4 regions of the Mycolicibacterium obuense genome follow, and region 2 is predicted to be linked to each of the others. Evidence: predicted binding sites of a transcription regulator. Region 2 holds the regulator's gene; each other region holds the start of a gene.
The links. The regulator LexA, encoded in region 2, represses DNA repair genes until DNA is damaged. The targets are predictions, from matches to a motif close to CGAACANNTGTTCG.

Region 1: a site for LexA is predicted at 2,002-2,015, ahead of cofD (2-phospho-L-lactate transferase). Genes of this name have one in related genera too.
Region 3: a site for LexA is predicted at 1,495-1,508, ahead of ACZ50N_RS05725 (HNH endonuclease signature motif containing protein). Genes of this name have one in related genera too.
Region 4: a site for LexA is predicted at 1,355-1,368, ahead of ACZ50N_RS13600 (HNH endonuclease signature motif containing protein). Genes of this name have one in related genera too.

The regions. Positions count from the first base shown of each region.
Region 1 is NZ_AP043663.1:1,506,668-1,510,122, reverse strand. Features, by position in the region: gene ACZ50N_RS07280 (phosphomannomutase/phosphoglucomutase) at 1-472, opposite strand, end outside; gene ACZ50N_RS07275 (DUF3499 domain-containing protein) at 562-981, opposite strand; gene ACZ50N_RS07270 (metallopeptidase family protein) at 1,113-1,535, shown strand; gene ACZ50N_RS07265 (WhiB family transcriptional regulator) at 1,540-1,803, opposite strand; gene cofD (2-phospho-L-lactate transferase) at 2,232-3,218, shown strand; gene ACZ50N_RS07255 (coenzyme F420-0:L-glutamate ligase) at 3,215-3,455, shown strand, end outside.
Region 2 is NZ_AP043663.1:2,167,349-2,170,803, reverse strand. Features, by position in the region: gene ACZ50N_RS10390 (LysM peptidoglycan-binding domain-containing protein) at 45-533, opposite strand; gene lexA (transcriptional repressor LexA) at 754-1,461, shown strand; gene ACZ50N_RS10380 (LGFP repeat-containing protein) at 1,482-3,455, opposite strand, start outside.
Region 3 is NZ_AP043663.1:1,181,784-1,185,238, forward strand. Features, by position in the region: gene ACZ50N_RS05720 (CoA-acylating methylmalonate-semialdehyde dehydrogenase) at 1-1,402, opposite strand, end outside; gene ACZ50N_RS05725 (HNH endonuclease signature motif containing protein) at 1,513-2,751, shown strand; gene ACZ50N_RS05730 (IS110 family RNA-guided transposase) at 2,956-3,455, shown strand, end outside.
Region 4 is NZ_AP043663.1:2,869,093-2,872,547, reverse strand. Features, by position in the region: gene ACZ50N_RS13605 (FAD-dependent monooxygenase) at 1-1,149, shown strand, start outside; gene ACZ50N_RS13600 (HNH endonuclease signature motif containing protein) at 1,373-2,731, shown strand; gene ACZ50N_RS13595 (GntR family transcriptional regulator) at 2,812-3,455, shown strand, end outside.

The DNA of each region.
Region 1 (3,455 bases), 660 kb from region 2:
CGGCGAGTACGTCGCGATCGGATGCGGTGCCGCGCGGCCCGTCGTGGTCGGGGACGCCGGCGATCACCTCGTCGCTGATCGTGGTGAGTCCGGTGTCTTTGCCGACCGGCTTGGCGCCGGCCCGGCACAGCTTGATGCCGTTGTAGGCGGCCGGGTTGTGGCTGGCGGTGAACATCGCGCCCGGGCAGTCCATCAGGCCGGAGGCGAAGTACAGCTGGTCGGTCGAGGCCAGACCGATGCGGACCACGTCGAGCCCCTGGTCCATGACACCCTCGGCGAACGCGGCGGAGAGCACTGGCGAACTCTCACGCATGTCGTGACCGATGACGACCTGCGTCGCGCGATCGCGCACGAGCCGGGCGAACGCGGCGCCCACCTCGGCGACGAACTGCTCGTCGATCTGCTCACCGACGAGTCCGCGCACGTCGTAGGCCTTGATGACGCGCTGTACCGCCTCGGCGGGCCGGGACATGGGGGCTCCTCACGCTGACGTGCTGACCGGTGGTGCCAGCCTAGCCGTCGGGAGCCGCACACACGGCTGCCACCGGTCAGGTTCGCGATTCAGTCCGGCGGGTCAGGCAACACTCGCAGATGCCCGCGCCGCCGCCCGTTGGACTCGGGCCGGCGCACCGGCGGCGCCATCAACGCGCCGCCCTGGGTGCCCGTGACGGGGTCGGTGAAGGCGCTGAATCCAGCTACCGGTCCCGCCGGCGCTTCCCTGCCTTCGCGCACGGCGTCGGCGAGCGCCACCAGGTCGTCGTCATCGGGGTGCGACGGCAGCGGGCCGGCGTGGCGAACCAGCTCCCACCCGCGGGGGGCGGTGATCCGCCCGGCGTGCATGACGCACAGGTCCCAGGAGTGCGGCTCGGACACGGTGGCCAGCGGGCCGACGACGGCGGTCGAGTCCGAGTAGACGAACGTGAGCGTCGCGACCGCGTAGTGCGGGCAGCCTGGACGGCAGCAGCGACGGGGAACATTCACGAACGGAAGGTTATCGCTTGTGTTGGTCCGCGCCGAGGCGGACACGCGAGCCGTGGGGGGCCCGAAGCCCAACCGTTACGATCTTTTTCGTGACCGGGCGCAACCACCGAGGGTCCCGGCGTGGCCGCGGGATGCGTGGACCGCTGCTGCCGCCCACCGTTCCGGGCTGGCGCAGCCGAGCTGAGCGTTTCGACATGGCGGTGCTCGAGGCGTACGAGCCGATCGAGCGGCGATGGCAGGAGCGGGTGGCGTCGTTGGACGTCGCGGTCGACGAGATCCCTCGATTGGCTCCGAAGGATCCGGACAGTGTGCAGTGGCCGCCCGAGGTCGTGGCCGACGGGCCGATTGCACTGGCGCGGCTGATACCTGCCGGGGTGGATGTTCGCGGCAACTCAACGAGAGCGCGAATTGTGTTGTTCCGCAAGCCGATCGAGCGACGGGCGAAGGACACCGTCGAGCTGACCGACCTTCTGCATGAGCTTCTGGTGGCGCAGGTGGCCACCTATCTGGGCGTCGAGCCGTCCGTCATCGATCCGACGATGGACGACGACTAGCCGGCTAGATGATGCCGCGCTTGATGCGCCGGCGCTCCCGCTCGGACAGTCCACCCCAGATGCCGAAGCGCTCATCGTTGGCCAACGCGTACTCGAGGCAGGCGTTCTTGACCTCGCAGCCAAGGCAGATGCGCTTGGCTTCGCGGGTCGAGCCGCCCTTCTCCGGGAAGAAGGCCTCGGGGTCGGTCTGCGCGCACAGGGCGCGTTCTTGCCACTGGTCCTCGTCGGTAGCCAGCTCGTCGTCGATCGGTTCGGGCACCACGCTCAGTTGCGGGCGTCCCCCGACGCTTGCTGCCGTCGGGTCGGTCTGGATGTGCGGTGCACTTCCCACCGAGCCGAGGAAGCTGCTGTCGAAATGTACCGAGTTGCCGAAATCGGCCTGTTCAAAAGCCATTTTCCCCTCCTCCACAGGTCTCGTAGATCCGTTTAGGCCAGCCCCACATTTTCTCTATGTGGCCATCCAATTCGAACAAGTGATCGAATCTCGGTCTGCGACACCGGAACCGGCCGGAGAACCGCGAATGACACTGCTGTGATTACACACGCGTTAGCTGTCGCGGTCAAGCGCTGGAACAGGAATTCATACCATTCCGTGACTCGTTTACGGCGCGTCGTTCTGTGGCGTGTCTGTCACGTTCCGGCTTCGCGCACCTCCGGGCGGCGGGCCGCACTCGCGTGCGCCTAGTCTCGGTCGGTGTGAAGGTCACTGTTCTCGTCGGCGGCGTGGGTGGCGCGCGCTTCCTTTTGGGTGTTCAACATCTATTGGGCTTGGGGCAGTTCGGCACTCACGATACCGATGAGCATGATGTGACTGCTGTGGTCAATGTGGGCGACGACGCATGGATGTTCGGCGTGCGCATCTGCCCCGATCTCGACACCTGCATGTACACCCTCGGCGGCGGCATCGACCCCGAGCGCGGCTGGGGCCACCGCAACGAAACCTGGCACGCCAAGGAGGAACTCGCCGCCTACGGCGTGCAACCCGATTGGTTCGGCCTGGGCGACCGCGATCTGGCCACCCACCTGGTGCGCACGCAGATGCTGCGGGCCGGCTACCCCCTCTCCCAGATCACCGAGGCGCTGTGCGCGCGGTGGAACCCCGGCGTCCGCCTGCTCCCGGCCAGCGACGATCGCAGTGAAACCCACGTCGTCATCACCGATCCGGCGGACGGTGAGAAGAAGGCCGTCCACTTCCAGGAGTGGTGGGTGCGGTATCGCGCCCAGGTGCCCACCGAGAGCTTCGCGTTCGTCGGCGCCGACAACGCCACCGCGGCACCGGGTGTCACCGAGGCGATCGAGGGTGCCGACGTCGTGTTGATCGCGCCGTCGAACCCCGTGGTCAGTATCGGCTCCATCCTGAAGATCGGCGGCATCCGGGCCGCACTGCGCGCCACGTCGGCGCCGGTGATCGGGTACAGCCCCATCGTGGCGGGAAAGCCGTTGCGCGGCATGGCCGATGCGTGCCTGTCGGTGATCGGCGTCGACAGCACCTCCGAGGCGGTCGGGGCGCTCTACGGCGCACGCTCAGGGACGGGCATCCTGGACGGCTGGCTGGTGCACACCGGTGACGATGCGGTGATCGACGGGGTCACAGTGCACACGGCCCCCCTGCTCATGAGTGAGCCCGCGGTCACCGCGGAGATGGTGCGTGCGGGTCTGGATCTGGCCGGGATCGCGCTGTGAGAGACCACGGCACGTCGGCGCGCCTGGAAGTGCTACCGGTACCTGGGCTTCCGGAGTTCCGACCCGGTGACGACCTGGGGGCCGCGATCGCCGACGCCGCGCCGTGGCTGCGCGACGACGACGTGGTGGTCGTCACCAGCAAGGTGCTGTCCAAGTGCGAGGGCCGCATGGTCGACGCGCCGGCCGATCCCGAGCTGCGAGACACGCTGCGCCGCAAGCTGATCGACGGTGAGGCGG
Region 2 (3,455 bases):
ACGATCGCCACCACGCTGCCTGTTCGCGAGCCTTGTTGCTGAGGTCAGGCGATCGGAGCGATCAGCGTCTGGCCGGCAGTCAGCGCGACCGTCTCGAGTTGGTTGAGCTCGCGGATCTTCGCCACCACGTCCGTCACCGGCGCGTGCGGCGCGACGCGCTGGGCGACCTCCTGCAACGACTCTCCCGTGTGCACCTGAACGACTGCCAACCGGCCAGGCACGTCTTCCTGAGGCCCGACGACGCCGCCCGCCTGGGCCACCAGACCCAGCCACAGCGTGATGGCGGCGGCGACGAGCGCGAGCAGCACCGTGGCCGCGGGGGTGATGGGACGGCGTCGGTGCGACGCCCGCGACACCAGGACGCCACTGCCGCGGTACTGCAGCGGCGCACCACCGGGACGCTGGCGGCGTCCCGGCCGGACCGGCCGGGCAGACCGGCCGACCGGTGCCGCCGAGGTGGCCGGCCCGATCCGCACGGGACGCGCGGTGCGGCGCGCGGGCTGACGGACATCGGCCTCATGGAGAACGGTCATCTGACTGCCTTTCGATCCGTGGATTCGCTCTTGTGTTCGAACAGTACTCGATCATGTGTTCGATGAATAGAACATGTGATCGAACTGTTGCGAACGCTAACCGAGGGCACCGACAAGTCGGTTCGGGCCGCCGACGACCCCGAGACAAGAGCAGACGCGAGGCCGACACACCTCGAACACATGTTTGATTACTCGTGTCTCGCGCGTTACATTCGTCGTCATGAGCGACGACAGCAGCGACACCACGTCCGGTCCGGAGTCCGCCAACCGACGTGACCGCGGGTCAGGTCTGACCGAGCGTCAGCGCACCATTCTCGAGGTCATCCGCTCCTCGGTGACCACCCGCGGCTACCCGCCGAGCATCCGAGAGATCGGCGACGCCGTCGGTCTGACGTCCACCTCGTCGGTGGCACACCAATTGCGCACGCTCGAACGCAAGGGCTACCTGCGTCGTGACCCGAACCGTCCCAGGGCCGTCGACGTGCGCGGCATCGACGACATGGCCGCCAATCCGGTTGTCGCGACCGAGGTCGCCGGCTCGGACTCCCTGCCGGAGCCCACCTTCGTGCCGGTGCTCGGGCGCATCGCGGCCGGTGGACCGATCCTCGCCGAGGAGGCCGTCGAGGACGTGTTCCCACTGCCCCGCGAGCTCGTCGGCGACGGGTCCCTCTTCCTGCTGAAGGTCGTGGGTGAGTCGATGGTCGACGCGGCGATCTGCGACGGCGACTGGGTCGTGGTGCGGCAGCAGAACGTCGCGGACAACGGTGACATCGTCGCCGCCATGATCGACGGCGAAGCCACCGTCAAGACGTTCAAGCGGACCAAGGGGCAGGTGTGGCTGATGCCCCACAACCCGGCTTTCGACCCCATCCCCGGCAACGACGCCGCCGTCCTGGGCAAGGTCGTGACGGTCATCCGCAAGATCTGAGCCGACACCGACGCGGTTCGTCAGCCTCCGCGGACGAACCCGTTGGTGCGGGCAATTTCCTCTGTCGCGAACCAGATTTCGGCCCGAGCCTCGTCGTAGTCGGCACTCCCGGGAGCCCAGTACAGGCCCGATCGAGTGTCGGCTTTGATCGGGTAACCGTCGGGAATCGCGTCCGGGTCGTCGTCGAGAGGCAGGTGCAGCGCGGTACCCATCGGGACGATGTCGTCGTCATCATCGATCCGGGCATGCCTGCCGGTGTCGAGGACGGCGTCCCGCTCGAATACCGGAGCGGCGAAGGGCGCCGCGGGCAGTGCCGACGTGATGCCCTCGCCATCCGAATCGAGACCATCCGAATCGAGTCCGTCCGAATCGAGACCGTCCGAATCGAGACCGTCCTCGTCGCTCGGCAGCCCCTCGCCCATCGGTTCCTCGGCAGCCAGCTCCTCGTCCGTATCGGGCTGCGCGAAATCGTGCTCGGGTGCGGACTGAACCCGGGTCGGCGCGGTGTCGATGGAGTCAGGGTCGTCCTGCTCGACGAACGGATCGTCAGCGTGCTCACCGGAGGCGGAGCGGTCAGCCGCGGAGTCGCTGAGCCCCCACAGATCGAGCCCGCTCGGCTCGTGGCCTTCGGCAGGGGTCGACGAGCGCTCGGCGGATGTCACCGATCCCAGACCCTCACGTGCATAGCGGTCCCCGAACAACGCGTCCTCGCCCACGTCCACCGGCTCGTGGCCGTAATCGTGCGCGTCGTGGTCTTCCTGCTGATGTGGGGCCGGGGCGAACAAGTCGTCGTCCTGATCACCGCGCCGGCGCCGGGCCACCACGAGCCCGACCACGGCGAGCACGAGCAGAACAGGGATGATCGCCAGCAGCCACCATGCCCAGTGCGTCCCGGACCCGGAGTCCGCGGCGCGGCCCTGCGCTGACGGCGGGGCCTGCGTCGCCTGCTGTCCGGGGACCTCCAGACCGGCCAGCTGAGAGGCCAGGTTCGCCGGTTCGGTGCTGAACCGCTTGCTGGCGGTGTCATAGGTGATCGCGCCACCGCTGAACTTCTGGGTGATCGCGTCACCGTTCTGCGTCTGATCGTCGACCGGGGCGCCGAGCTCGCCCGTGGCGCCGCCCAGCTTTTCCCACGCGGCGTTCATGGCACCACGGACGATGACCGCGCCGTAGTCGGGTGTCCAAAAGATCACCGGCTTGTCCGCGGCCGCGAAACTGCTCATCCTGCTCGCCGGGGCGACGCCGCCGTCCTTCTCGCCGCTGATCGGGAAGCCGAGGTCCCCCTCCGGGCCGCCCACGCTCTCGTACTTGGCCAGCACCTGGCCGGTCACGACGTTGGCGCCGGTAGCGGGGCTGTAGAAGATCTTGCCGTTGACGAAGTTCTGGCCCAGCCCGTCGGAGCCGATCTTGTACGGTTCACCGTCGCTGGCGCCCAACGGTCCCAGTGGCCCGCCGGCGGCCCGGCGGGCGGCGTTGATCGCAGCGACCGGGTCGTCCGGCACGGAGAGGTCGGAGAGCTGTCCGGCGAGATCGGCCGGGTCGGTGGTGAACGTCTTGGCACGTGAGTCGTAGGAGACCTGGCCCCCGGTGAACTTCTGCGTCACCACTGGACCGTCATAGGTCTCGTCTTCGGCGGGAACGCCGAGGACACCCGACGAGCCGCCGAGTTTGTCCCAGGCCGCGTTGATCGGCCCGCGGACCACGTGCGCGCCGGTGTCCGGTGTCCAGAAGATCACCGGGTTGTCGGGCGCGCTCAACGTGCTGTTGACGCTGTTGGGCGCGCGCCCGGGCCCCTCGTCGATGGTCGGAAAGCCGAGATCGCTGTCGGCGGGTCCGCCGAGCGACTCGTACTTGTCGAGGATGGCGCCCTGCATGAAGTGCGCGCCGGTGCTCGCGGTGAAGAAGACCTTGCCCGAGGCGAAGTTCTGCGCGAATCCCGAACCGATCGGATAGACATCGCCCGACGGCGGGCCCAGCGGGCCGGTGTCGCCACC
Region 3 (3,455 bases), 990 kb from region 2:
CGCCGAAGCCGGACCGCTTCCAGCCGCCGAAGGTGTGGTAGGCCACCGGCACCGGGATCGGGACGTTCACGCCGACCATGCCGACCTGTACCCGCGAGACGAAGTCGCGCGCTGCGTCGCCGTCGCGGGTGAAGATTGCGACGCCGTTGCCGTACTCGTGCTTGCTCGGAAGGCTCAGTGCCTCCTCGTAGTCGTGGGCGCGGACGATGCACAGCACCGGGCCGAAGATTTCGTCGGTGTAGATGCTCATGTCGGTGGTGACGTGGTCGAAGAGCGTGGGACCGATGAAGTAGCCGTTCTCCAGGCTCTGGTCGTCAAAGGAGAGCTCGTCCGTCGTCCGTTCGCGACCGTCGACCACCAGGTCGGCACCGGCATCCACGCCCTGGGCGATGTAACTCTTCACCCGCTCGAGTGCGGCAGCGGTGACAAGCGGACCGTAATCGGCCTTCGGGTCCAGGCTGTGCCCGACGCGGAGCTGATTGACTCTCTCCACCAAGCGATTACGGAGCCGGTTCGCCGTCTCTTCGCCGACCGGGACCGCGACGCTGATCGCCATGCACCGCTCGCCCGCACTGCCGTAGCCGGCGCCGATCAACGCGTCGACGGCCTGATCGAGATCGGCGTCGGGCATGACGATCATGTGGTTCTTGGCGCCGCCGAAGCACTGGCTGCGCTTACCGTTGGCGGCGGCGGTGGAGTAGATGTACTGCGCGATGTCGGAGCTGCCGACGAAGCCGACGGCCTGGATGTCGGGGTGGGTGAGGATCGCGTCGACGGCCTCCTTGTCACCCTGCACCACCTGGAAGACGCCGGCGGGCAGACCCGCCTCGAGGAATAGTTCGGCGAGCCTCAGCGGAACGGACGGGTCACGCTCAGAAGGCTTGAGGATGAACGCGTTTCCGCATGCCAGCGCGGGTCCGGCCTTCCACAGCGGGATCATCGCGGGGAAGTTGAACGGCGTGATGCCGGCGACCACGCCGAGGGGCTGGCGGATCGAGTAGACGTCGATGCCGCCGCCGGCGCCTTCGGTGAACTCGCCCTTGAGCAGATGGGGGATGCCGATCGCGAACTCGATCACCTCGATGCCGCGCTGGATGTCGCCCTTGGAGTCGGCGACGGTCTTGCCGTGCTCGATGCTCAGGAGTTCGGCGAGTTCTTCGGTATTGGCGTTGACCAGCTCGATGAACTTCATCATGACGCGGGCCCGGCGCTGCGGGTTCCACGCCGCCCACTCCTTCTGCGCCTCGACGGCAGAGGCGACCGCGGTGTCCACGTCGGCCTTGCTGGCGAGCAGCACCTGAGCCTGGACCTCGCCCGTGCTCGGATTCAACACGTCTGCGGTCCGAGTGGATGCCAGCTCGCTGCGCTTACCGTCGATGAAGTGGGGAATTCGCTTGGTCATGAGGAGCCTTCCAGGAGCGACCGAGTGTAGATAGTTGGATATCCTAGTAATCCTCGCTGGGTGATGGCAAGAGGCGGGACTTGTCGGTATATCGAACTAGTGTTCGATGTATGGAGGTAGTCGCGGGTGCGGTGGAGGGGATGCGGGCTCAGCTCGCGATCCTGTCCGAGGCCTGCGACACGCTGACCCATCCTGAGCTGGTAGCCCTGCTGGCTGAGGTCACGACGGTGGTGCGGTCGGTTCCGGCGTTGGAGCATCAGATCCTGGCTCGGCTGACCACAGAGACGGAGCCGCGCCGGCTGGGGGAAGCGTCGTGGAAGAAGGTGTTGACGACAGCGCTGCGGGTCTCGGATAGAGAGGCGAAACGCCGACTCGCCGAAGCGGCCGCGTTGGGTCCGCGGCAAGCGTTGACCGGGGAGCCGTTGCAGCCGTTGTGGGAGGCGACTGCTGCGGCGCAAGCCGCCGGAGCGTTGGATGCTGAGCATGTCGCGGTGATCGCGACGTTCCACGACGGACTGCCGGTGTGGGTGGATGTCGATACCCGCGCTGCCGCCGACCGCCAACTCGCCCGCCTCGGCGCCGGGCTGACCCCGAATGAGTTGAAGAAGGCTGCGGATCGGTTGGCGGCGATGATCGACGCCGACGGCCCCGAACCCACCGACGCCGACCGGGCCCGCCGACGCGGCATCACGCTCGGCCAGCAACAGGCCGACGGGATGAGCCGCCTGTCCGGTTGGATCACCCCGGAAGCACGCGCCACTTACGAAGCCATCCAGGCCAAGCTTGCCGCCCCGGGCATGTGCAACCCCGACGACCAGACACCGTGTGTCGACGCAGAACCCGACGAGCAACAGCGCCGGGATGACACGCGCAGCGCTGCCCAGCGCAACCATGACGCGTGGCTGGCCGTCGGGCGGATGGCCTTGTGCTCAGGGGACTTGGGGTCGCACAACGGATTACCGGTCACGGTGATCGTGTCGACGACGCTGCAGGAGCTGGAGAAGTCCGCGGGGATGGCGGTCACCGGTGGTGGCTCTCTGTTGCCGGTGGCGGACCTCATCCGCATGGCCGGCCACGCCCATCACTATCTGGCGGTGTTCGATCGGCACACCAATGAGCCGCTGTACCTCGGCCGCACGAAACGGCTGGCCTCACCCGCGCAGCGGATCATGCTGCACTCTTCCGCGCGGGGCTGCACCAGACCCGGCTGCACGGTGCCGGGCTACTGGGCGCAGGTGCATCACGTGCAGGACTGGAAGGACGGCGGCGCCACCGACATCACCACCCTCACCCTCGCGTGTGGACCGGACAGAGAGCATGGAGGGGCGCCACTGTCGGCGGCGGTCTGACTCCGGCCCTGACTGACACCCTTAACGGGTTGTCCTGCGTGTTGATCTGTCGGCTGTCGTCGATGGTGGCGTGCTCGACGTCACCGACGTGACGGCTGTGACTTCATAGGAGCTTGCGCCAACAGGCCCCCATCTCTGTCCTGTCCAACCATCGACGCCGGTGACGCCCACCCATCCACCGGATAGAGGACGGCAGGAACCAGCATGACAAAGCTATCGCTAACTCGTCACGTCGTAGCGGGCGTCGACACTCACAAAATGACCCATCACGCCGCCGTTTTGGATGCTGGCACGGGCCAGCTATTGGGTGATCAGGAGTTCGCAGCTACACCGGCGGGGTATCAACGCCTGCTGTCCTGGGCGCAGTCGCTCGGCGGCCTCACCACCGTTGGTATCGAGGGCACCGGCTCGTTCGGGGCTGGCTTACACCGTCATCTGCAAGCCCAGGGCGTGAGAGTGATCGAGGTGGCCCGACCTAACCGCCAAGACCGCCGCCGACAAGGCAAGTCCGATCCAATCGATGCGATCAACGCCGCCCGCGCGGTACTCAGCGAATCAGCCACCACCACCCCAAAAAATCGTGACGGTCATGTCGAGGCCGTACGACAGATCCGGGCTACCCGCCGCAGCGCAGCCAAGGCGCGCAAAGCAGCGCTTCAGCAGATCCACGGCCTGCTCTGGTGCGCACCCGAAGATCTGCGAGC
Region 4 (3,455 bases), 700 kb from region 2:
CTCCTGACCGAACAGCTCGGGCGCCAGGGTGTGAAGGTGGAACGCGGAGTCGACGTCGTGTCGGTACGCGATGACTCCCGGTCTGTCTCGGCGACTGTGCGTTCCGCCGCAGGTGAGGACGAGTGCATCGAGGCGCAGTATCTGGTCGCGGCCGACGGGCCGCACAGCTCGATCCGCAAAGCGCTGGGGGTGCCCTTCCCGGGGCGCACTTTGCCGCACGACTACGTGCTGGCCGACCTGCACATCGATGGCTCACTGCCTGAAAATCAGGTGTCGATCTTCCTGGCGCGCAGCGGTTTCGTCGCTGTTTTCCCCATGGGCCACGGACGCTTTCGCATGATGGCGACCGACCCCACCGGCGTACTGGCGGCGCACGGGACCGCGCCGACGGTCGCCGAGATGCAGGAGCTCTTCGATCGCACGGTCGAGGTGCCGGCGCGGCTGCACGGGCTGAACTGGAGTTCGCAGTTCCGGATCAACAGCCGCGCGGTGCCGAATCTGCGCTCGGGCAGGGTGCTGTTCGGCGGTGACGCTGCGCATGTGCACAGCCCGGCGGGCGGGCAGGGGATGAACCTCGGCATCCAGGACATGATCAACCTCGGTTGGAAACTCGCGATGGTGCTCGACGGACGTGCGCGACCCGATCTCCTCGACACCTACTCCTCCGAGCGTCTTCCGGTGGTCCGAAAGGTGTTGCGCTTCACCGAGATCGGCACTCGGGTGTTCAACTCGACCAATCCCCTGGTGCATGCGCTGCGTGTCCGGATGGCGCCGCGGGCGCTGGCGCGTGACGCTGTCCAGAACGCGGCGGCGTCGATGTTCGGGCAGCTGTCGGCCGGCTACCGAGGCGGCGAGCTTGCGCTGGGAGCGGGCGATCTCGGTGCGATGCGGGCGGGTGACCGCGTGCCGGATACCGACGGTCGCTACGACGCGCTCGACCTCGGCGCCTTGACGCTGTTCGCCGGTCCTGACGCTGGCGCGGTGGTCGACGTCGCGCGGGACTGGGAGGGGATCGTGAGCGTGGGCGGTGGGGGCGTTTCGTCGGGCTGGCTGCTGGTCCGGCCGGACGGTTATCTCGCCGCGGCCGGCGGGCCAGGCGACGGGGCATCGCTGGAGCGCTGGCTGCAGAAGTGGTTCTTGCGACCGTGACCCGTCGGCGGATCGGAGCGATCGGCGAATCCTGTTGTCTCCGGACGGTCCACGGGCTCGAGGCCGACGTGAAGCTGGCCGAGCCTGGCCGAGGCGTAGGTCTCGGCGAGCGCATGCGGTGAAATAGCCTGCCCAGGAGAATCTTTGACCTCGTTCGTACCGTGCGTTCCTCTAGTCACGCGGCGGGGCCAGTTTGTCGGACCCTCGAACTAGTGTTCGATGTGTGGATGCGGTCGCGGGTGCGGTGGAGGGGTTGCGGGCTCAGCTCGCGATCCTGCACGACGCCTGCGACACGCTGACCCACCCGGAGTTGGTCTCGCTGCTTTCCGAGGTGACCACGGTGGTGCGGTCGGTGCCGGCGCTGGAGCATCAGATCCTGGCGCGGCTCACGACGGAGACGGAGCCGCGCCGGCTCGGAGAAGCGTCGTGGAAAAAGGTGCTGACGACAGCGCTGCGCGTGTCGGAGCGTGACGCTAAGCGCCGACTTGCTGATGCCGCGCACCTGGGTCCGCGGCAATCTCTGACCGGGGAACCGCTGGCGCCGGTCTGGGAGGCGACCGCCGCTGCGCAGGCCGCCGGCACCCTGGACGGCGAGCATGTCGCGGTGATCGCGACGTTCCACAAGGACCTGCCCATGTGGGTCGATGTCGACACCCGCGCTGCCGCGGATCGCCAGTTGGCCTCGCTCGGTGCCGGTCTGACACCGGAGGATCTCAAGAAATCGGCGGATCGGTTGGCGGCGATGATCGACCAAGACGGTCCCCAGCCCACCGATGCCGATCGCGCCCGCAAGCGCGGGATCAGACTGGGTGAGCAGCAGGCTGACGGGATGAGCCGCCTGTCTGGCTGGATCACCCCGGAAGCGCGCGCTACTTACGAAGCCATCCAGGCCAAGCTCGCGGCGCCGGGGATGTGCAACCCCGACGACGAGACACCCTGCGTCGACGCCGAACCCGACCTAGAACAGCAGCGTCGCGATACCCGTGGTGCGGCCCAGCGCAACCACGACGCGTGGCTGGCCGTCGGCCGGATGGCTCTGAGCTCCGGGGACCTGGGCTCGCACAACGGATTACCGGTCACCGTGATCGTCTCCACAACTCTGCAGGAGTTGGAGAAGGATGCGGGGGTGGCGGTCACCGGCGGCGGCAGCCTCTTGCCGATGGCCGATCTGATCCGGATGGCCACCCATGCCCATCACTATCTGGCGGTGTTCGACCGCCACACCAGTCAGCCGCTGTATCTGGGCCGGACGAGACGGCTGGCGTCGGCGGCACAAAGAATCATGCTGCATTCCTCCGCGCGGGGCTGCACTCGGCCCGGCTGTACGGTGCCCGGCTACTGGACCCAGGTCCACCACGTCGACGACTGGAAAACCGGCGGGGCCACCGACATCACCAACCTCACCCTCGCCTGTGGGCCCGACAATCGCATGATCGAACAGACCGGCTGGACCACCACAGTCAACGACCGCGGCCAGACCGAATGGCTACCCCCACCCGACCTCGATACCGGCCGACGCCGCGTGAACGGCTACCACCACCCCGAACGCCACCTCGTACCCGAAGATGACCACGATCCATAAGTGCTGTCGGACAATGCATTTCGTCGTGGTGCAGGGGCTGTCGCTGCACGCGCCGCCAATTGTTCCTACCATTGTGTGCCATGGCAGCGCCCAACGGAGTTCCGTCGCGGCCGGTGCTGCCCGCGACACTCGTCGAAGTGGCCGGCCACCGGCTGCGCGATGCGATCCTGTCCGGACAGCTCGCGCCGGGCCAGAAGATCGTCGAGGAACAGCTGTGCGCCGATCTCGGCATCAGCCGGGCGCCCTTGCGCGAGGCCCTGCGCCTACTCGCCCAGCAGGGGCTGGTCGAACATCTCCCGCGGCGCGGCTCGCGGGTGAGCGAGTGGTCGCCCAGCGACATCCTGCAGCTGTTCGAGCTGCGGCACGTCCTCGAGCGGCACGCCATCGAAACCGCGCTCCCCCTGAGCGATCCAGACCGTCAGCTCGAGCCGATCCGCGCTGCGCTGGACCGAATGGACAACGCCGAGGACGCACTCGACCGCGACGACGCGCACCGGGACTTCCACGCGGCCGTGGTCACGTTGGCCGACAACCGCCAACTGGACATCGCGCTCGCGCCGATCCTGCTCAAACTGCAGCTGCCGATGGCGAAGAACCTGCGCGAAGAGGCGCACCAGCGCGACGCTGCGGACGGCAGGCAGCGGCACCGCGCGATCCTCGAAGCGCTGGAGTCCAATCGGGCCGACATCGTGGTGGCGGCGCTGCGCGAGCACGGCCATCTCGA